Methylorubrum populi: one gene and its partner. The protein of the gene in region 2 interacts with the protein of the main gene of each other region in a pairwise test. Links are inferred from orthologs where the notes say so. Each region holds a gene or a part of one and is shown on either strand. Other genes may lie near its edges.

Region 1 (6,982 bases), 2.4 Mb from region 2 along the record:
TAGAGGGCGGTGCGGGTCGTCACGGGAACGGGCCTAGAGCATTTTCCCCGCAAACGGAACCCGATGGCTTTCCGCCTCGTCACACCCCTCCGTCATTCCGGGGCGCTGCAGGCGAACCCGGAATCCATCCGTGTGCCCGGCTACGCATCACGGATGGACCCTAGTTCCGCTGCACAGCCCCGGGATGACGAGTGCAGGGCTCAGGCCTCGTCCTCGCCGGTCTCCTCCTCGCCCTCGATATGCTCCACCGAGACGACGCGCTCGGCCTTGTCGGTGTTGAACACCGTCACGCCCTGCGAGGCGCGGCCGACGATGCGGATGTCGTCCACCGGCACGCGGATGAGCTGGCCGGCATTGGTGACCAGCATGATCTGGTCCGAGGCCTCGACGGGGAAGGAGGCGACGAGGTGGCCGTTGCGGGCATTGACCCGCATCGCCGTGATGCCTTTGCCGCCGCGGCCGGAGGTCCGGTACTCGTAGGAGGACGAGCGCTTGCCGAAGCCGCGCTCCGACAGGGTCAGCACGAATTGCTCCGCGGCACCCATCTCGGTGTAGCGCTCCTGCGAGATCGCGGCCTCCGCCGTGCCGTCCTCGACCTCCGGCGCATCGCCCTCGGCCTCGGCCTCGCCGATCACGGCGCGGCGCATCTTCAGGTAGCCGGCGCGCTCCTCGGGCGAGGCGTCGAAGGCATTGAGGATCGCCATCGAGATCACGCGGTCGTCCTTGGCCAGCGAGATGCCGCGCACGCCGGTCGAGTCGCGGCCCTTGAAGACGCGCACGTCCTCGACGGGGAAGCGGATGCACTGGCCGAGCGCAGTGGTGAGCAGCACGTTCTGGTCGGCCCGGCAGATCTCGACATGGACGATGTGGTCGCCCGGATCGAGCTTCATCGCGATCTTGCCGTTGCGGTTGACCTGGACGAAGTCCGACAGCTTGTTGCGGCGGACATTGCCGGAGGCGGTGGCGAACATCACGTCGAGCGTCTCCCAGGACGCCTCGTCCTCGGGCAGCGGCATGATCGTGGTGATGCGCTCGCCCTCGTTCTGCAGGTGCAGGATGTTGACGAGGGCCTTGCCCCGCGCGTTCGGCGCGGCGACGGGCAGGCGCCAGACCTTCTCCTTGTAGGCTTGGCCCTGGTCGGAGAAGAACAGCACCGGCGTGTGCGTGTTCGCCACGAACAGCCGCGTGACGAAATCCTCGTCGCGGGTGCTCATGCCGGTGCGGCCCTTGCCGCCGCGCTTCTGCGACCGGTAGGTCGAGAGCGGCACGCGCTTGACGTAGCCGGCATGGGACACGGTCACGACCATGTCCTCGCGGGCGATCAGATCCTCGTCCTCGACGCTGAAGTCGGAATCGATGATCTCGGTCTTGCGCGGGGTGGCGAACAGCTCGCGCACCTCGGCCAGCTCCTGCTTCACGATCGCCTGGATGCGGGCGCGGGAGCGCAGGATGTCGAGATAATCGGCGATCTCGTCGGCGAGCTTCTTCAGTTCGTCGCCGATCTCGTCGCGGCCGAGCGCGGTGAGGCGCTGCAGGCGCAGGTCGAGAATGGCCCGGGCCTGGGTCTCCGACAGGCGGTAGGTGCCGTCATCGGCCACCCGGTGGCGCGGGTCGTCCACCAGCGCGATCAGCGGGGCGATGTCGTGGGCCGGCCAGTCGCGGGCCATCAGGGCCTCGCGGGCGGTGTTCGGGTCCGGCGAGGTGCGGATCAGGCGGATCACCTCGTCGATATTGGCGACCGCGATGGCGAGGCCGCACAACACGTGGGCGCGCTCGCGGGCCTTGTTGAGCAGGAACTTGGTGCGCCGGGAGACGACTTCCTCGCGGAAGTCGTTGAAGGCCAGGAGCAGGTCCTTCAGGTTCATCAGCTCCGGCCGGCCGCCGTTGAGGGCCACCATGTTGGCGCCGAACGAGGTCTGGAGCGGGGTGTAGCGGTAAAGCTGGTTCAGCACGACGTCAGCCATGGCGTCGCGCTTGATCTCGACGACGATGCGCATGCCGTCGCGGTCGGATTCGTCGCGCAGGTCCGAGATGCCCTCGATGCGCTTGTCCTTCACCAGCTCGGCGATCTTCTCGATCAGCGTCGCCTTGTTCACCTGATACGGGATCTCGGTGAAGATCAGCGCCTCGCGCTCCTTGCGCAGCTCCTCCACATGCGAGCGGGCGCGCATGATGATCGAGCCGCGGCCGGTGGTGTAGGCCTGCCGGGTGCCGGCGCGGCCGAGGATCATGCCGCCGGTGGGGAAGTCGGGGCCGGGGACGATCTCGTTGAGCGCCTCGATGGTGAGGGCTGGATCGTCGATCAGCGCCACGCAGGCATCGACCAGCTCGCCGAGATTGTGCGGCGGGATGTTGGTGGCCATGCCCACCGCGATGCCGCCCGCGCCGTTGACGAGCAGGTTCGGGAAGCGGGCGGGGAGGACCGTCGGCTCCTCGCGGGAATCGTCGTAGTTCGACTGGAAGTCGACGGTGTTCTTGTCGATGTCGGTGAGCAGCGAGATCGCCGGCCGGGCGAGCCTCGACTCGGTGTAGCGCATGGCCGCGGGCGGATCGCCGTCGACCGAGCCGAAATTGCCCTGCCCGTCGATGAGCATCAGGCGCATGGAGAAATCCTGCGCCATGCGGACCAAGGCGTCGTAGATCGACTGGTCGCCGTGGGGGTGGTACTGACCGATCACGTCGCCGACGATGCGGGCCGACTTGACGTATTTGCGCTCGGGCAGATGCCCGGATTCGAAGGCCGAGTAGAGAATGCGCCGGTGCACCGGCTTGAGGCCGTCGCGGGCATCGGGCAGCGCGCGGCTCACAATCACGCTCATGGCGTAATCGAGATATGAGCGGCGCATCTCGTCGGTGATGGAGACGGGCTTGATGTCGGTCGCGGGCGGCGGAGTGCCGGCGCCGGTGTCGTCCTTGTCGTCTGCCAACGTCGTTCTCTCGATCTTCTGTTCGTTCACCCACCGCCGGGAGGCGCCGGGTGGGACGGAAAGGCCGTCGCGGGGCGGCTGCTCCGATCCACCGTCCATCCTGAGGTGCCGGCGCGAAGCGGCGGCCTCGAAGGATCCTCCAGGGATTTTGCGCCTGCTGGAGGATCCTTCGAGGCCGCTTCGCGGCACCTCAGGATGAGGACGTCGGACGGGACACCCCGCCAGGAGCCAAAGGCCGTCGTTTCAGTTACTTAAATATGAATTCCGGGGCTCCGGCACAACATCTGCGGCCCTGTCGGCGGCGCTTTCCCGACGCCTCAGGGATGCCGCGCCAGCAGCGCCTCCGCCGCCGCGAGATCCTCCGGCGCGTTGAGGTTGAGGAAGGGGTCGAGGGGCTCCGCCGGCCAGGCGGCGACCGCCGCCCCGTGCCGCTCGATGAAGCCGCCGACCCGCCGCTCGCCGCGGGTGAGCCAGTCGCGCAGGTCCTCGCGCAGAGCGACCGGCCAGAGCGCGGAGGTGAAGTGGCGCCGCTCGCCCGAGGCCGCGAGTGCGATGGGCTTTCTCTCCGCCGCGGCGGCGGCGGCGAGGCGCGCGACGAAGTCGTGCGGCAGGAACGGCGCGTCGCCCGGCACGCTCGCGACATGGGTGACGCCGGGCAGGGCGGCCGCCGCCTCCATCCCGGCGAGAATGCCGGCCAGCGGCCCCGGATGATCCGGGATGGTGTCCGGCAGGACGCGCCCCGCAAACGCGATTTGGAAGCGGGCCGGATCGCCGTTGGCGCTGAGCGCGAGGCCGCCCCCGCATTGCGGTTCGAGGCGCTCGGCGACGTGTTCCAGCAGGGTACGGCCGGAGAGCGTCCGGAGCGGCTTGTCGCCGCCCCCCATCCGCCGCGACAGACCGCCGGCCAGGATCAGGCCCAAGATACCCGACCCCAAGATGCCCGATCTCAAGGTACTCGTCCCGGAGACCGGGGCGCCGCTCACTCGATGACGATCCGCGGCGCCGCCCGGCCGGCGGGGGCGCCGGTGAGATTGCCCCAGAGTTTCTGGGCGATCTCGCGGTAGACCTTGGCCTGCGGCCCGTCGGGATCGGTCGCGACCACGGGGCGGCCGGCATCCGAGGTCTCGCGGATCGCCATGGTCAGCGGGATCTCGCCGAGGAAGGGCACCTCCAGGCGCTCGGCCTCGTGGCGGGCGCCGCCATGGCCGAAAATCGCCGAGGCCGCCCCGCAATTCGGGCAGATGAAGGTCGCCATGTTCTCGATCACGCCGAGGATCGGCACCGAGACCTTGCGGAACATGGTCACGCCGCGGCGGGCATCGATCAGCGCCAGATCCTGCGGCGTCGAGACGATGACGGCGCCCGACAGCGGGGTCGCCTGCGCCATGGTGAGCTGGGCATCGCCCGTGCCGGGCGGCATGTCGACCACGAGCACGTCGAGTTCGCCCCAGGCCACGTCGCGCAGCATCTGGGTGATCGCCGACTGCACCATCGGCCCGCGCCAGATCATCGCCGATTCCGGCTCGATCAGGAAACCGATCGACATCGCCTTGAGGCCGTAGGCCTGCATCGGCTCCAGGGTCTTGCCCTCGATCACCCGGGGCTTGCCGGACAATCCCAGGAGCTTCGGCACCGAGGGGCCGTAGATATCGGCATCGAGCAGGCCGACGCGCAGACCCTGCGCACTCAGCGCCAGAGCGAGGTTGCAGGCGGTGGTGGACTTGCCGACGCCGCCCTTGCCCGAGGCGACCGCCACGATGTGGCGCACGCCCGGCAGGGCATTGCCCTGGGGCGGGCGCGGCGGCGCGGCGCCGGGGCCGCCGGATTGGCGCGGCGCACCGGGCGCGGGGCCGGGGGTGGCGGAACCGCGCTCGGCGGTGAGGCTCACCAGCACGCTCGACACGCCGGGGAGCGCGAGCACGCGGCCCTCCGCCTCGCGACGCACCGGCTCGAAGCGCTCGGCCTCGCTCGGATCGATCAGGATGGAGAACATCACCCGGTTGCCGGGATCGATCACCACCGGCGAGAGGCGGCCGGAGCCGGGCAGGGTGGTGCCGCCGCGATCGACCGTGACGGTCGAGAGCGCCTTCAGCACGTCGTCGCGGGTGATCGCCAAAACTCGAACTCCATCCGGCGAAGGGGCGGGCCTTCAGGGCAGGCCAGGCCGCTCCCGTTCATCTAACCGCCCCCGCGGGAAACACCAGCCCGGGCGCGCCGTCTCAGCGCCGCTGCCCGGGCGGGATGGCGATCAGGTTGCACTCCTCCATCGGCCCGCGCACGACCGAGCCGTCGCCGCGCCGGTAGGCGCCGCGGCGCAGGTGCCTGCATCCGACGGGACCGCGCAGCCGCTTCACCCGCTCGATATGGACGCTGCGGTAGCGCCGGTTCGAGAAGTCGTGGCCGCCGATACGCACGCCGGGCCCGTAGCGCACCTCGGCCGCGGCCGGTCCGAGGCCGGCGATCACCAGTGCTGCGAACAGCGCAACCCTTATCCCCATCCTCGCGCGGCTCCCCAACCCGACCCTGAACCAATACAGGCCTCGCTCGTTGTCGAGGCAATCGCCGGACGGCCCCGCGCGCGGCCGGCTCACAGCATTGCCGACAACGGAGAACGGATCTCATGCACCAGGGCAACCATCGCGACCACGAGGGCGCGAAGAAGCTCTTCGAGCTGACCAAGGACGTCAAGGTCGCGATGCTCACCACCGCCGACCAGAGCGGCACGCTGAACAGCCGCCCGATGTGGAACAACGAGATCGACGAGAACGGCGACATCTGGTTCTTCACCAAGCTGCACAGCCCGAAGACCGCCGAGATCAGCCGCGACAACCAAGTCAACCTCGCCTATTCCGACCCGTCGAGCCAGACCTACGTCTCGATCGCCGGCAAGGCCGAGGTGATCCGCGATCAGAAGCTGATCGACGAGAAATGGCAGGAGAGCCTCAAGACGTGGTTCCCCAACGGGAAGAACGACCCCGAGGTCGGCCTGATCCGCATCCATCCCGAGCAGGGCGAGTACTGGGACAGCCCGTCCTCCACGATGGTCCACCTCTACGGCTACGTGAAGGCCTCGCTCACCGGCGAGAGCCCGAAGACCGAGACCAAGAAGGTCAACCTCGCCTGATTCTTTTCGGATGGGGCCGCGTGCCCCTCCGCGACGTTCGGCGCTCCCGTCCCTGGCGGGGGCGCCTTTTTTGTCACGAGGCATCCGACCGGTCGGCGTTGATCGACGGCGCGATCCGTCCCAAGCTCGGGCGACACTCCCCGAAAACGGACGGCCCATGATCGACCTCGCGAAGCGGGTCTACGACCACAACTTCCGCATCGACCCGATCGTACGCTCGCTGCTCGATACGGATTTCTACAAGCTGCTGATGGCGCAGATGATCTTCCGCCGTCACCGCGACGTGCGGGTCAGCTTCGGGATCCAGAACCGCACCAAGAGCGTGCGGGTGGCCGACGAGATCGATCTCGGGGAATTGCGGGCGCAGCTCGATCACGCCCGCACGGTGCGCCTGAGCCGGGGCGAATCCACCTGGCTTCGCGGCAACACCTTCTACGGCCGCCGCCAGATCCTCTCCTCCGAGTTCATGGCGTGGTTCGAGACCTTCCGGCTGCCGGACTACGAGCTGGAGGTCCGCGACGGACAGGTGGCGCTCACCTTCCACGGCCCCTGGGTCGAGACCACGATGTGGGAAGTGCCGGCGCTGGCGATCCTCAACGAGCTGCGCTCGCGCGCGGTGCTGCGCGGCATGGGCAAGTTCGAGCTTCAGGTGCTCTACGCCCGCGCCATGACCCGGGTCTGGGAGAAGATCGAGCGGCTCAAGCGCCTGCCCGATCTGTCCATCGCCGATTTCGGCACGCGGCGGCGCCACGGCTTCCTGTGGCAGGATTGGTGCGTGCAGGCGATGAGCGAGGGGTTGGGCGAGCGCGCCTTCCTCGGCACCTCGAACTGCCTGATCGCCATGCGCCGCGAGGTCGAGGCGGTGGGCACCAACGCCCACGAACTGCCGATGGTCTACGCCGCGCTCGCCGGCGACGACGATGAGGCGCTG
Region 2 (11,273 bases):
AGGTCGCGCGGGTCGACCTGTCGGCCCTTGGCCTTGGCCCGCTCGCGGGGCGCGCGGCCTCGGATCTGGCGCGCGCGCCCGAGTGGTGGCCTTACCGCAACCAGATGCTGGTGACGCTCGCCGGCATGCGGTTCGTGGCCGAGGGACTGACCGAGATCCTGCTCGGGGCGATCAGGACGGATGTCCATGCCGACGGTCGCGCTCCCTTCCTGCGGACCGTCGACCGGCTGATGCACCTGCAGGAGGGAGGGGTCCGGGTCATGGCCCCCGCGCGCCACCTTTCGGCCCTGGAGCTTGTCAGGCGGTCGGGGATCCCCCGTTCACTCCTGGGCGCCACCTTCTCCTGCCATGTCATGGAATACGCCTGCGGTCGGTGCCGTGGCTGCGAGAAGCACCAGGAAACGCTGGCGCGCATCGATGGCGGCCGGGCCCGCGCCGGCACCGCGGCCCGGGCGTCCGCGGCGACGGGAGGTTGAGTCATGTCGGGAGGACCCCCGGGCCGGCGAGGGCGGGCTCCGCGGCGATTGCAGCAGTCCGGCGACGGTTGCGACCTCCACCTCACCGTCGACTTGATAGGGGTGCGTCGTGAGGCGGCGGACCGGGTACGCGCGGGCGACGACCTGCGGATCGAGCTTGTCCACGAGGGGGCCGCGGTCGGCGCGATCTGCCGGAACGGCGAGGGCGCCGTGGTGGGCGCCCTCGCCGCGTTCCCGGGTCTGACGCGGCTTCTCGACTGCCTCGCGCGGGAGGTGCCCTTCGTCGCCCATGTCGAGGAGGTCTCGTCGACGCGGTGCGTGGTGACGGTGTCGAGGACCGACCCATGATCATCGTGGGCGGCAGTTACCGGGAGGTCTGCGCTTACCCGGAATGGGACCGAATTTACGGTTCCGGTGGCCGGGCCGCCGTGGCCGTGAGCGGGCTCTCGCCGGGCTCCGTGCTGCACACCTACGCCTACTCGGGTTGGGCGGCGGACGTACGCGCGACCATGGCGTCGTTCGGCGTCCGTGCCGAAGTGGTCGAGATCGAGAAGGAACTCGTCTTCGAGTACTACCATCCCCTGAGCAAGGAGCCCGTGCCCAAGGCGTCGGCCGGTCTGCCCCGCATCACGGTCTCCGGGGAGGTCGTGCTGAGCTTCGGGATGCTGGAGGGGCCGGCCACGGTCGTGGCCGGCCGGGCCGTCCACGACCCGCAGTCGGACAGTCCCGAGGCGGCCTTCTCGGCGTCGGGATCGCGGGCGGGCGAGCTGGCATACGTGGTGAGGGACTACATGCTCGCTGCGGCGGATCCGTCGCAGGAGGCGATGGATGTGGCGACACGCATCATGGCCGATGAGGGCGCCTCGGTCGTCGTCGCCCGCCACGCCATCGGCGGCGCCAGCGTCTATGTCGGTGACACGAAGCCGCGGCTGGTTCCGGCCTACATATCGGACACGTGGTTCAAGATCGGCTCCGGCGACGTGTTCTGCGCCGCCTTCGCGCACTACTGGGGCGAGCGCCGGTTCGACCCCGTCGAGGCCGCCGACCTGGCATCGCGCAGCGTCGCCCATTTCAACGACGGTCATCGCCTGCCTCTCCCGGCGCCGCATGCCTTGAGCGCTCTCGTGCCGCAGCCGGACACGGCGCATGGGGGGCGGGTCTTTCTTTCGGGACCGGCGGCGACGCTGCCTCAACGCTGGCTCCTCGACCAGGCACGGTGGTGGCTTCTTGATCTCGGGAGCGAGGTGTTCTCGCCGTTCCATGAGTACGGCGAGCGGCTTGCCGCGAGCGCCGGTCCCGCGCTCGCCGGGCTGAGGGCCTGCACGGCTGTCCTCGCGCTTGCGGATGGCGGCGACCCGGGAACGAGCGCCGTCATCGGGCACGCCCGGGCCGTCGGGGTTCCGGTGGTCGTCCTGGCGGAAGCGGTGGCTGCGACGGACCTCGCGGTGCACGCGGGCATGTCGTGCGAGATCGCCCGCGACTTCACGACCGCCCTGTACCGCGCGCACCTGGCCGGAATGCGCTGACCCGACCGGACATCGTCGATGAGACCTCCGACCCGCCCCCCTCCCAAACCGATCCGTGGCGTCTCGGCGGAGCCGGTCCAGCCGCGTGGCCCGGCTTCGGCCGCGGACACCGTGGAGCGTCTCAAGTCGGCGCAGGAGACCTGGCAATCCTTCCAGGACTTCCTGGACCGGCGCATGCACTCGCGCTGGGTCTTTCGGGGCTGCGCGTCCCGCGAATTCCTATGTGTGCCGAGCGCGGGCCGCACGCCGAACCACGACCCGCTGTTCGAGGAGCACCTGTTCCGCGCCTTCAAGCGCGAGGCACGGTTGCACGTCTCGCTGCCGGGGGCGACCGATTGGGACTGGCTGGCCCTGGGGCAGCATTTCGGGCTGCCGACGCGCCTCCTGGACTGGACGACCAACCCACTCGTCGCGTGCTTCTTCGCGGTCTCCAGCGACCCCTTGGACGCCGATGCCGTGATCTACGCCTATCCGGTGGACGACACGCTCGTCATAAATCCGGAGGGCGGACCGGGCCCGTTCGAGATCGACCGCGTGGGGTTCCTGCTCCCGACCACGACGGCCCCGAGGATCGCGAGCCAGCGCGGGTTGTTCTCCGTTCATCCCAGGCCCAGCGAACCCTGGATGCCGAGCGGACTGGCTGAAAACAGCTTCGTCATACCGCGAGGGGTCCGGTCGCGCTTCCAGCGCAAGCTCTTCAGCCTCGGCATCGATGCGGCCCATATCTGGGCTAGCCTTGAGGGCGTATGTCTCTCGCTGAGCTGGCAGTATCGGCAGCGTCTCGGCATTGGCGCCGCCGTGTTCTGAGGAGGTTGCATGCCGGGCCCTGACGCAGCAAGCACGGATGCGGCTGTCCTCCAGGCCGTCGCAACGGCCGTGCGAGAGATCGACCTGACCGGGACCGAAGCCTGGGGGGACCTGGGCGCGCTGTCGGCGCACACGCACGTCGACTCCGTCGAGGTCTTCGCCGACGAGATCAAGGTGCGTGCCGGCAGCTTCGAGGGCCCGATCAACGTCCATTGCACCCTGAATTACGGGGACGGCGCGGACGGCCTTACGGTATCGGAGACCTTTCCAGGACGGTTCGAGGGCAGCCTCTCCCCCGCGGGGCCGGTCATCCTACGGCTGAAGGTGGACACGAGCAGCTTCTACGCCTGAAACGGCCACGGGAACCGCAGGGGCGTATTTATGGTGACGGAGCGGAGGGATGAGTCCCCCTCTACGTCAGACACGACGGTGATGCGTACTTCCTGACCGAAGGCAGGCCGTTTGCACCTGACCTCGATTGCGGTCGAGTGTTCTATGAACCTGGCGAGGACTTCGGGATCATCAACGATCCGACGGACGGGCGCGACCCGCCGTTCAAGAGCGAGCCTGGCTCGTTGCGAAATGCTCGGCGACGGGTGAAGCCGAGAGGCCGATTTCCGGCCGACGTGCCTCCCGGTGGGCGTAGTTGGCGGGGCGCGGTGCATCCGGGGGATGCCGCGGCCGCGCCGTTACTCACCAAGCTTTGCTATTTTCCCTACGCGTAAGCGCCGGATTACCTTTAAGCAAAGACAGCCGACTGTCCGTGGATCTTCCGAACCAAGTGAAAACTCAAGCTGGCGTTGGCTTTCACGTCGGAAGTAGGCACTTGCGCCTGTCCCGTGCTATAACGAGCGCCACGGATGGCGCGCGCCCTTTTCGCCCTCGGTCTCGAACGCCAGCTGCCTGTTGAACGCACCAGGATGCCCGGGAAGAACACTTAATCGCTTTCATAGGTCAGCCTATTCGCTTTGAAAGGCAGCCTAATCACTTTCCCCCAGACGACGATCAGACGTCGAGATTGGCCACGCTCAGCGCGTTCTCCTGGATGAACTCGCGGCGCGGCTCGACGACGTCGCCCATCAGCTTGACGAACAGGTCGTCGGCATCGGTCGTGTCCTTGACCTTCACCTGCAGCAGCGAGCGCACGTCGCGGTCGAGAGTCGTCTCCCAGAGTTGTTGCGCGGTCATCTCGCCCAGGCCCTTGTAGCGCTGGAGCTGGAGCCCCTTGCGGCCGAACGCCATCACCGCCTCGAACAGGCCGACGGGACCGTAGAACTCGGTCTCGTCGCCCTTACGGGAGAGCGTCACCGGCTCCTCGTAGATCTCGCGCAGCGTCTCCGCCCGCTCGGCGAGCCGACGCGCCTCCTGCGAGGCAAGCAGCGTCGCGTCGAGGGTGGCGACCTGCTTCACGCTGCGCAGCGTCCGACTGAAGACGTAGCCGCCCTCCGAGGCCGCGCCCGTCCAGCCCTTCTCGATCTCGTCGGCAATCCGGTCGAGACGCTTGGCGGTGCGGTCGGCCAGAACCTCCGCCTCGCCGGGATTTTCGGCGACGTCCTTGGCGAAGGCGCCGGCCAAAACCGCCTGCTCGACGACGGCCCGGTCGTAACGGGTATGGAGGCCGTGCAGGATGCCGCGGAAGGCCCGGGCCTCCTCGACCAGCGTCTTGAGCTGGGCACCGCCGAACTCGGTGCCGGAGGCGAGCCGCAGTACCGCCCCCTCGACGCCCTGGTCGATCAGGTAATCCTCCAGCGCCCGCTCGTCCTTGAGGTAGAGGGCGCGCCGGCCGCGCTCGGCTTTGTAGAGCGGTGGCTGGGCGATGTAGAGGTGACCGCGCTCGATGATTTCCGGCATCTGTCGGAAGAAGAACGTCAGCAGCAGCGTGCGGATATGCGAGCCGTCAACGTCCGCATCGGTCATGATGATGATGCGGTGATAGCGCAGCTTGTCCGGGTTGAAGCCCTCGCGGTCGGTCGAGGAACGGCCGATGCCGGCCCCGAGCGCGGTGATCAGCGTGCCGATCTCGGCCGAGGACAGCATCCGGTCGGCGCGCACCCGCTCGACGTTCAGGATCTTTCCCCGCAGGGGCAACACGGCCTGGAAGGTGCGGTCACGGCCCTGCTTGGCCGAACCGCCGGCGGAATCGCCCTCCACCAGCAGCAACTCGCATTTCGACGGATCGCGCTCCTGGCAATCGGCGAGCTTGCCGGGCAGGGAGGCGATGTCGAGGGCGCCCTTGCGGGTGATGGTCTCGCGCGCCTTGCGCGCCGCCTCGCGGGCGGCGGCGGCGAGCACGACCTTGCCCATCACCGACTTGGCCTGGGCCGGGTTCTCTTCCAGCCAGGTCGAGAGCCCCTCGTTGAGGATGTTCTCGACCGCCGGGCGGACCTCGGAGGAGACGAGCTTGTCCTTGGTCTGCGAGGAGAATTTCGGGTCCGGCACCTGCACGGAGATGACGGCGGTCAGGCCCTCGCGGCAATCGTCGCCGGTGAGCGAGACCTTCTCCTTCTTGGCGATGCCCGAGGACTCGGCATAGCCCGTCAGCTGACGCGTCAGGGCGGCGCGGAAGCCCGCCATGTGGGTGCCGCCGTCGCGCTGCGGAATGTTGTTGGTGAAGGGCAGGACCGTCTCGTTGAACGAGTCGTTCCACCAGAACGCCACCTCGACGCGAATGCCGTCGCGCTCGCCGAGCACGGTCACGGGCTTGGCCATGCCCTCGACCGGCTTCCGCGAGCGGTCGAGATAGCGCACGAAGGCTTCGACGCCGCCCTCGTAGCAAAGCTCCTCTCGCTTGTGCTCGGCATGGCGCGCATCGGTGAGCACGATGCGCACGCCCGAGTTGAGGAAGGCGAGTTCACGCAGGCGCTTCTCCAGCGTCGCGTAGTCGAACTCCGTCATTGTGAAGGTTTCGGTGCTCGGCAGGAACGTCACCTCGGTGCCGCGCCGGTCGCCCGCGGGCCCCACCACCTCCAGCGGCGCCACCGCGTCGCCGTGGCGGAACTCCATGCGGTGCTCCTTGCCGCCGCGCCAGATCCGCAGCTTGAGGCTGGTGGAGAGCGCATTGACCACCGAGACGCCGACGCCGTGCAGGCCGCCCGAGACCTTGTAGGAATTCTGATCGAACTTACCGCCGGCATGGAGCTGGGTCATGATGACCTCGGCCGCCGAGACCCCCTCCTCCTTGTGGATGTCGGTCGGGATACCGCGGCCGTTGTCGGAGACCGTGCAGGAGCCGTCTGGATTGAGCGTCACGGTCACGAGATCGGCGTGGCCGGCAAGCGCCTCATCGATGGCGTTGTCCACCACCTCGTAGATCATGTGGTGGAGGCCGGAGCCGTCGTCGGTGTCGCCGATATACATGCCGGGACGCTTGCGCACGGCATCCAGGCCCTTCAGCACGCGGATCGATTCCGCGCCGTAGCTTTCGGCGTGTTCGGTGTTCGGGGAGTCAGCCATGAATTTCCTCGGGCAGGCGGCTCGGGAGCCCTTTTTCGAGCCCGGACGGGCCGGGCATGCCTGCTATCTCCGTCTCAATCCCATATAGGCGTTCTCCCCTGATTTTGCATCGCTTTTCGCGTCGGGAAAGCGCCGGTTGCCCCCTTTGTGGACCCTCGGCGTTAACGCCGCGTAAGGGCTACCGCCAACCCTTGCCGCGGGGACGCGAAACGCAAGACACTCTGTGTTCCGCAGGCACCGATGAGATCGGGCCTTTCGCCGGAGAGGCCTGAGCAGGCCTCTCCGGACGGCACGGAGCAGAATCTACCGAGTGGGTCGACGGCTCGCCCGAACCGCGCTCAGCCCTGCAAAAACGGGTTCGTCATCCGCTCCTGCCCCAGCGTCCCGGTCGGCCCGTGTCCGGGAATGAAGGCGACGTCGTCACCGAGCGGCAGGACCTTCTCCTTGATCATCCGGAGCAGTTGCTCGTGATTGCCACCGGGCAGATCGGTGCGGCCGATCGAGCCCTGGAACACCACGTCTCCGACCAGAGCGAAGCGGGCGTCGCGGCTCATGAACACGACGCTGCCGGGAGAATGGCCGGGGGCGTGCCAGATATCGAAGGTCAGCCCCCCTACGGTGACGGTGTCGCTCTCGTTGAGCCAGCGATCCGGCGTGACCGCGCGAGCGCCCTCGAGGCCGTAATTCGCGCCGGTTTCCGGCAGGGAGTCGAGCAGGAACTTGTCCGCCTCGTGCGGGCCCTCAACGGGGACGCCGAGGCGCTCCTTGAGTTCGGCAGCGCCGCCGGCATGGTCGATATGACCGTGGGTGAGCAGGATCTTCTCGACCTTCACGCCCTGCGAGCGGATCGCCGCCTCGATCCGCTCCAGATCGCCGCCGGGGTCGACCACGGCACCGACCTTCGTGGCATCGTCCCAGATCAGCGTGCAGTTCTGCTGGAACGGAGTGACCGGGATGATCGCGGCGCGGGGCGTGGCGGACATGCGGACTCGACAGGTTGAGACAGGCGTGTGCGGTTTTAAACCGTCGCAGAGGGAAGCGCCAATCTGCGGCGCCTTCAGCCCTCGGCCGGGATCGGGCGCGGCCGACCCACCTCGTCGATGGCAACGAAGGTGAAGGTCGCCTCGGTGACTTTCTCGCGGATCTGCGTCTGGAAGCGTCGGGCCCAGGCCTCGAGATGGATCTTCATCGAGGTGCGCCCGACATGCCCGATCCGGGTGTAGACGCACAGCACGTCGCCGACCCGCACGGGCCGGATGAAGGTCATCGCATCGACGGCCACGGTCACGACCCGCCCCTGCGCCCGCTCGACCCCGGCGATACCGCCGGCCTGATCCATCTGCGACAGCACCCAGCCGCCGAAGATGTCGCCGTTGGCATTGGTATCGGCGGGCATGGCGATGGTCCGCACCGTCAGGTCACCGATCGGATGATCGCCGCCCACATCGATCGCCTGTGTCATCGATCCCCCCTGCCATCGATTCGACGATGCTTCGGCCGACAGCCAAGCACGGCCACCGCCCCCGCGCCAGAGGCCGGAAACCGCTCCGTCAGGGCATCAGGCCGAGAAGCTCAAGTCCGGCGGCGAGGAAGATCGCTGCGGCGCAGACGAACAGCTCCAGGGGAATGTCCTGCCAGGACAGAGAGCAGGCGGTCGCAATCGCGCGCCGCTGCCGCGTCACGAGATCGATCATGGGGCGTCCTCCGGAGGGGACCGTCTCACGCGGACCCACTCACATGAGCACGATCCTACATCCGGCCGGCACTTTTCGAAACAGGGCTCTCGACACGACCCATTGCGCGACGAGGCCTACCGAGCGCGGTGCAGGGAAGCGGGTGCCCGAGAACGGTGGCGGCACTTGATCGAAGCCATGCTTCGGTTTGGCGCCGACAAGAACGAGTCGACCTTCAACGCCGCACCCGAGTGAGTTGCGCGCCGCCCGCCAAAAAAGGAAGGGCGCGTCATCCTTGCGATGAGCGCGCCCCAAGGTGGTTCCTGGTCTCGGGAAGGGAACTGCTTTCTGTATACGAGATGCAGCGTCCCACATCTGTCTCTCAACCGCAACACACAAAGATCAAACGAAGGTAATACAACGTGAAATTCAGAAGGACCGCGCAATTTTACTTTGCCGGCGTTCTAATGATCGCAGGACGAGCCGTCCGAACGGCGTTCCGCTTTTCCGACTGTCCCGGGAAACCTCCTGCAGGACAGCTTCCAGCGCGACCACGCGCTCGCTCGGCTTGCGATAGGCGCCTTCCAGCTCGTTGAGGGCTGTGTCGAGCCGATCCGCAACGGAACTGTCCGGAACAGCAGAGAGATGATCGACCTTGTGCAGGCAGCGGCTCACGGGCGTCATGAGACCCCGTTCTAGAGGATGCCGCTGTGAGGTCGAGCATCATTAGCCGACTGTGATCATTGGCCAGCATGCACCGGCCGACTGATACCAATCCTCATTGATCAGAACCCATGTGTCCATTGGCGTAGTCCGATGGACATGATGCGCCAGGGCTGGTCGATGAGCTTGTTCCAGGCGTCGCAGCAGTGATCGAGGATATCGGCGTAGGATTTGAAGATCCGGTTGCCGAGCCAGTTGTCGCGAAGGAACTGCCACAGGTTCTCGACGGGGTTGAGTTCGGGACTACGCGCCGGCAGCGGCAGAAGGGTGATGTTGTCGGGGACCGGCAGCTTCTTGGTCGTGTGCCAGCCGGCCTGATCGAGGAGGAGCACGGCGTGGGCACCGGGAGCCACGGTCCCTGAGATCTCTTCGAGGTGGTGGGCCATCGCCTCGGTGGTGCAGCGGGGCATGACCAAACCCGCGCCGACGCCCCGGGCCGGGCAGATCGCCCCGAAGATGTAGGCCGACTGTGTGCGCTGATCCTTTGGGGCTGAGGGGCGTGTCCCGCGCTTGGCCCAGCGCCGGGTCAGCGTGTTCTTCTGGCCGACACGGGCCTCGTCGCAGAACCAGACCTCTATCGGCTTGCCGCCGACAGCTTGCGCGATCTCCGCCAGACGGTCGGGGAAGTCTTTTTAAAAATGGCCGCGGCCTCCGGGTCCTGGGCGTGATGGCGCGGACGGGCCGAGAGCTTGCGGTAGCCCATCGCCCGCAAGACCCGGCTCAGGGTCTGCTCGGAAACCGACACGCCGTGATCCTCGGACAGGATCTGGGCCAGATCGCAGAGCCGCCAGCGTACCACGCCGTGAGCGGCGGGAACCGGCCCCTGTTCGACCAGCGCCTTGAGGACGTCCCGCTGATCGGCGTTCAGGCGCGGACGGGCCCCAGGGGCCTTGCCGTCGATCAGCCCGTCCGGGCCATCGGCGTTGAAGGCCAGGACCCAGTCGCGCACCGTCTGCAGCCCGACCCCGCCGATCTCGGCCGCCTCCGAGCGCGAGCCGCCCGCCGAGATCACCGACAGCGCCAGCAAGCGGCGGGTCTGGGCCGGATCGCGTGAACCCTTGGCCAGGGCACGTAAGGATCCGGCATCGAAGTCCGACCGCAGCGGTACGGGAGCGGCCATCGCATCCTCCTCAGGCCCCAAACCCGAGGACAGAATCACGGCCGAGACAGCGGCGCTACCCGTCGTGAGTCGCGCTCAACGAGGTCTGGTATGACGCGCGGGTTCGGCACGAATCACAAGCGTCGGAGTAGGCGCTACAACTGCGTTCTGGAAAGCGCCGGACAGGAGCGGGACCGCCGACGCACAAAAACGAAAAAGCCCGAAGCAGCGATGCTTCGGGCTTTTTCGTCAGATGGTCGAACGCGGAAGACCGGGGCCGATGCCCCCGCGCGGTTCTACGCCTCAGTAGTAGAAGCGGCGCGGCCCGTAGAAGCGACGCGGGCCATAGTACGGGCGGCGATAGTACGGACGACGGTAGAACGGGCGCGGGCCGTAGAAGCGGCGACCGTAATAGGGACGCGGACCCCAGCCGCGGCGATAGTACTGCGCTTTCTCGACGGTGGCGGGAGCGGTTTCGGTCATCAGCGCGGCCGACGGACCGACCGGAGCGGCCGAGGCACCCTGCGGCGCGACCGCGGCGAGGCCCAGGACCATCAGCGCGGCGATGAGAAGTTTCTTGAGCAAGTGGGCATTCCCTCTGCGGCAAACGCGATCGGACGCGCCGAGGCCGGCGCGCCGCGGAAGCGTGAACGCACGAAGGTCGGGAACGGTTGCGCAGGAAATTCGCGCCGCGCGGTCGGCCGAAGCGTATCAGGCGATCTTCGTCGTCATGTCGACGATAGAGGCCTCTCCGCTGCTCTTCACCAGCGCGATGCCGCGCTCGCAATCCTCGCGGCGCATGTAGCCCTCGCCGGAATCGGCGATCACGTTGCCGTTCTGGACGCGCAGGCGCCAGCGCCACTGCCCGCCCGCGTCACGATAAAGTTCGTAGCGCATCCCGCCTGTCTCCTGTCGGGCCGCGCTTCGAACAAGCACGGCGCGGGATAGAACGCATCCCGCGCCGAAAGGATCGCCTCAGACCTTCGCGCGATCAGGAGCGCGGCGCGCGGTCGAGCCAGCCGATGGCCCGCCCGCCCTCGCCCCCGCCGGAGCGCGCGGGGCGTCCGTCGCGGCGGCCGTCGTTCGGACGAGCGCCCTGAGGACGCGCACCCTGCGGGCGAACCTCACCCGCCCGCTCGGGGCGGCGCTGATCCTGCCGCTGACCATCGGGGCGCGGGGCCCCGGAGCGCTGGTCCTGACGGTGGCCCGGCTGACCGCCGGGACGGCCGCCGCGCGCCTCGTGACCGCGCGGCTCGCCACGGCCCTCGCCACCCTGGCCGCGACCGCCGCCCGGACGGCCCTGGCGATGACCGGGGCGACCCTGCGGCTGACGCGGCGGGCGGCGCGCCTCCTCGGCGGCGGTGTCCTGCGCCTCCTGACGGCTCGGCGGGACGAAGCCCTCGGGGAAGCCGGCGACCGGCACCTTCTGGCGCGTGGTCCGCTCGATATCGCGGAGATAGGCGCGCTCCTCGTCGTTGCAGAACGAGATCGCCTGACCTTCCGCCCCGGCGCGGGC

What was found.
Region 1: the proteins of gyrB (region 2) and gyrA interact in binary tests that used the Escherichia coli proteins (3 or more experiments, as listed by UniProt). The link is inferred for Methylorubrum populi from one-to-one orthologs.

What each region holds. Positions count from the first base shown.
Region 1 is NZ_AP014809.1:5,330,534-5,337,515, reverse strand. The notes cover bases 1-3,320. They hold gyrA (DNA gyrase subunit A), read right to left. Parts: upstream 2,928-3,320; coding sequence 201-2,927; downstream 1-200. Other genes in these bases: mobA (molybdenum cofactor guanylyltransferase MobA), read right to left, coding at 3,245-3,320; coaD (pantetheine-phosphate adenylyltransferase), read right to left, coding at 1-23. In the rest of the region: more of mobA, read right to left, coding at 3,321-3,862; MPPM_RS24805 (Mrp/NBP35 family ATP-binding protein), read right to left, coding at 3,907-5,043; MPPM_RS24800 (hypothetical protein), read right to left, coding at 5,147-5,425; MPPM_RS24795 (pyridoxamine 5'-phosphate oxidase family protein), read left to right, coding at 5,548-6,051; MPPM_RS24790 (nicotinate phosphoribosyltransferase), read left to right, coding at 6,209-6,982. UniProt on the Escherichia coli protein: A type II topoisomerase that negatively supercoils closed circular double-stranded (ds) DNA in an ATP-dependent manner to maintain chromosomes in an underwound state.
Region 2 is NZ_AP014809.1:2,951,897-2,963,169, reverse strand. What follows is about bases 3,539-6,607. They hold gyrB (DNA topoisomerase (ATP-hydrolyzing) subunit B), read right to left. Parts: upstream 6,263-6,607; coding sequence 3,815-6,262; downstream 3,539-3,814. Other genes in these bases: MPPM_RS13510 (MBL fold metallo-hydrolase), read right to left, coding at 6,601-6,607. Also shown: MPPM_RS13540 (7-cyano-7-deazaguanine synthase), read left to right, coding at 1-476; MPPM_RS13535 (hypothetical protein), read left to right, coding at 579-824; MPPM_RS13530 (hypothetical protein), read left to right, coding at 821-2,002; MPPM_RS13525 (FRG domain-containing protein), read left to right, coding at 2,021-2,809; MPPM_RS13520 (pPIWI-associating nuclease domain-containing protein), read left to right, coding at 2,819-3,160; more of MPPM_RS13510, read right to left, coding at 6,608-7,245; MPPM_RS13505 (acyl-CoA thioesterase), read right to left, coding at 7,320-7,724; MPPM_RS28530 (hypothetical protein), read right to left, coding at 7,813-7,956; MPPM_RS13500 (hypothetical protein), read right to left, coding at 8,365-8,619; MPPM_RS13490 (hypothetical protein), read right to left, coding at 10,061-10,342; MPPM_RS13485 (YegP family protein), read right to left, coding at 10,469-10,654; MPPM_RS13480 (DEAD/DEAH box helicase), read right to left, coding at 10,749-11,273. UniProt on the Escherichia coli protein: DNA gyrase negatively supercoils closed circular double-stranded DNA in an ATP-dependent manner to maintain chromosomes in an underwound state.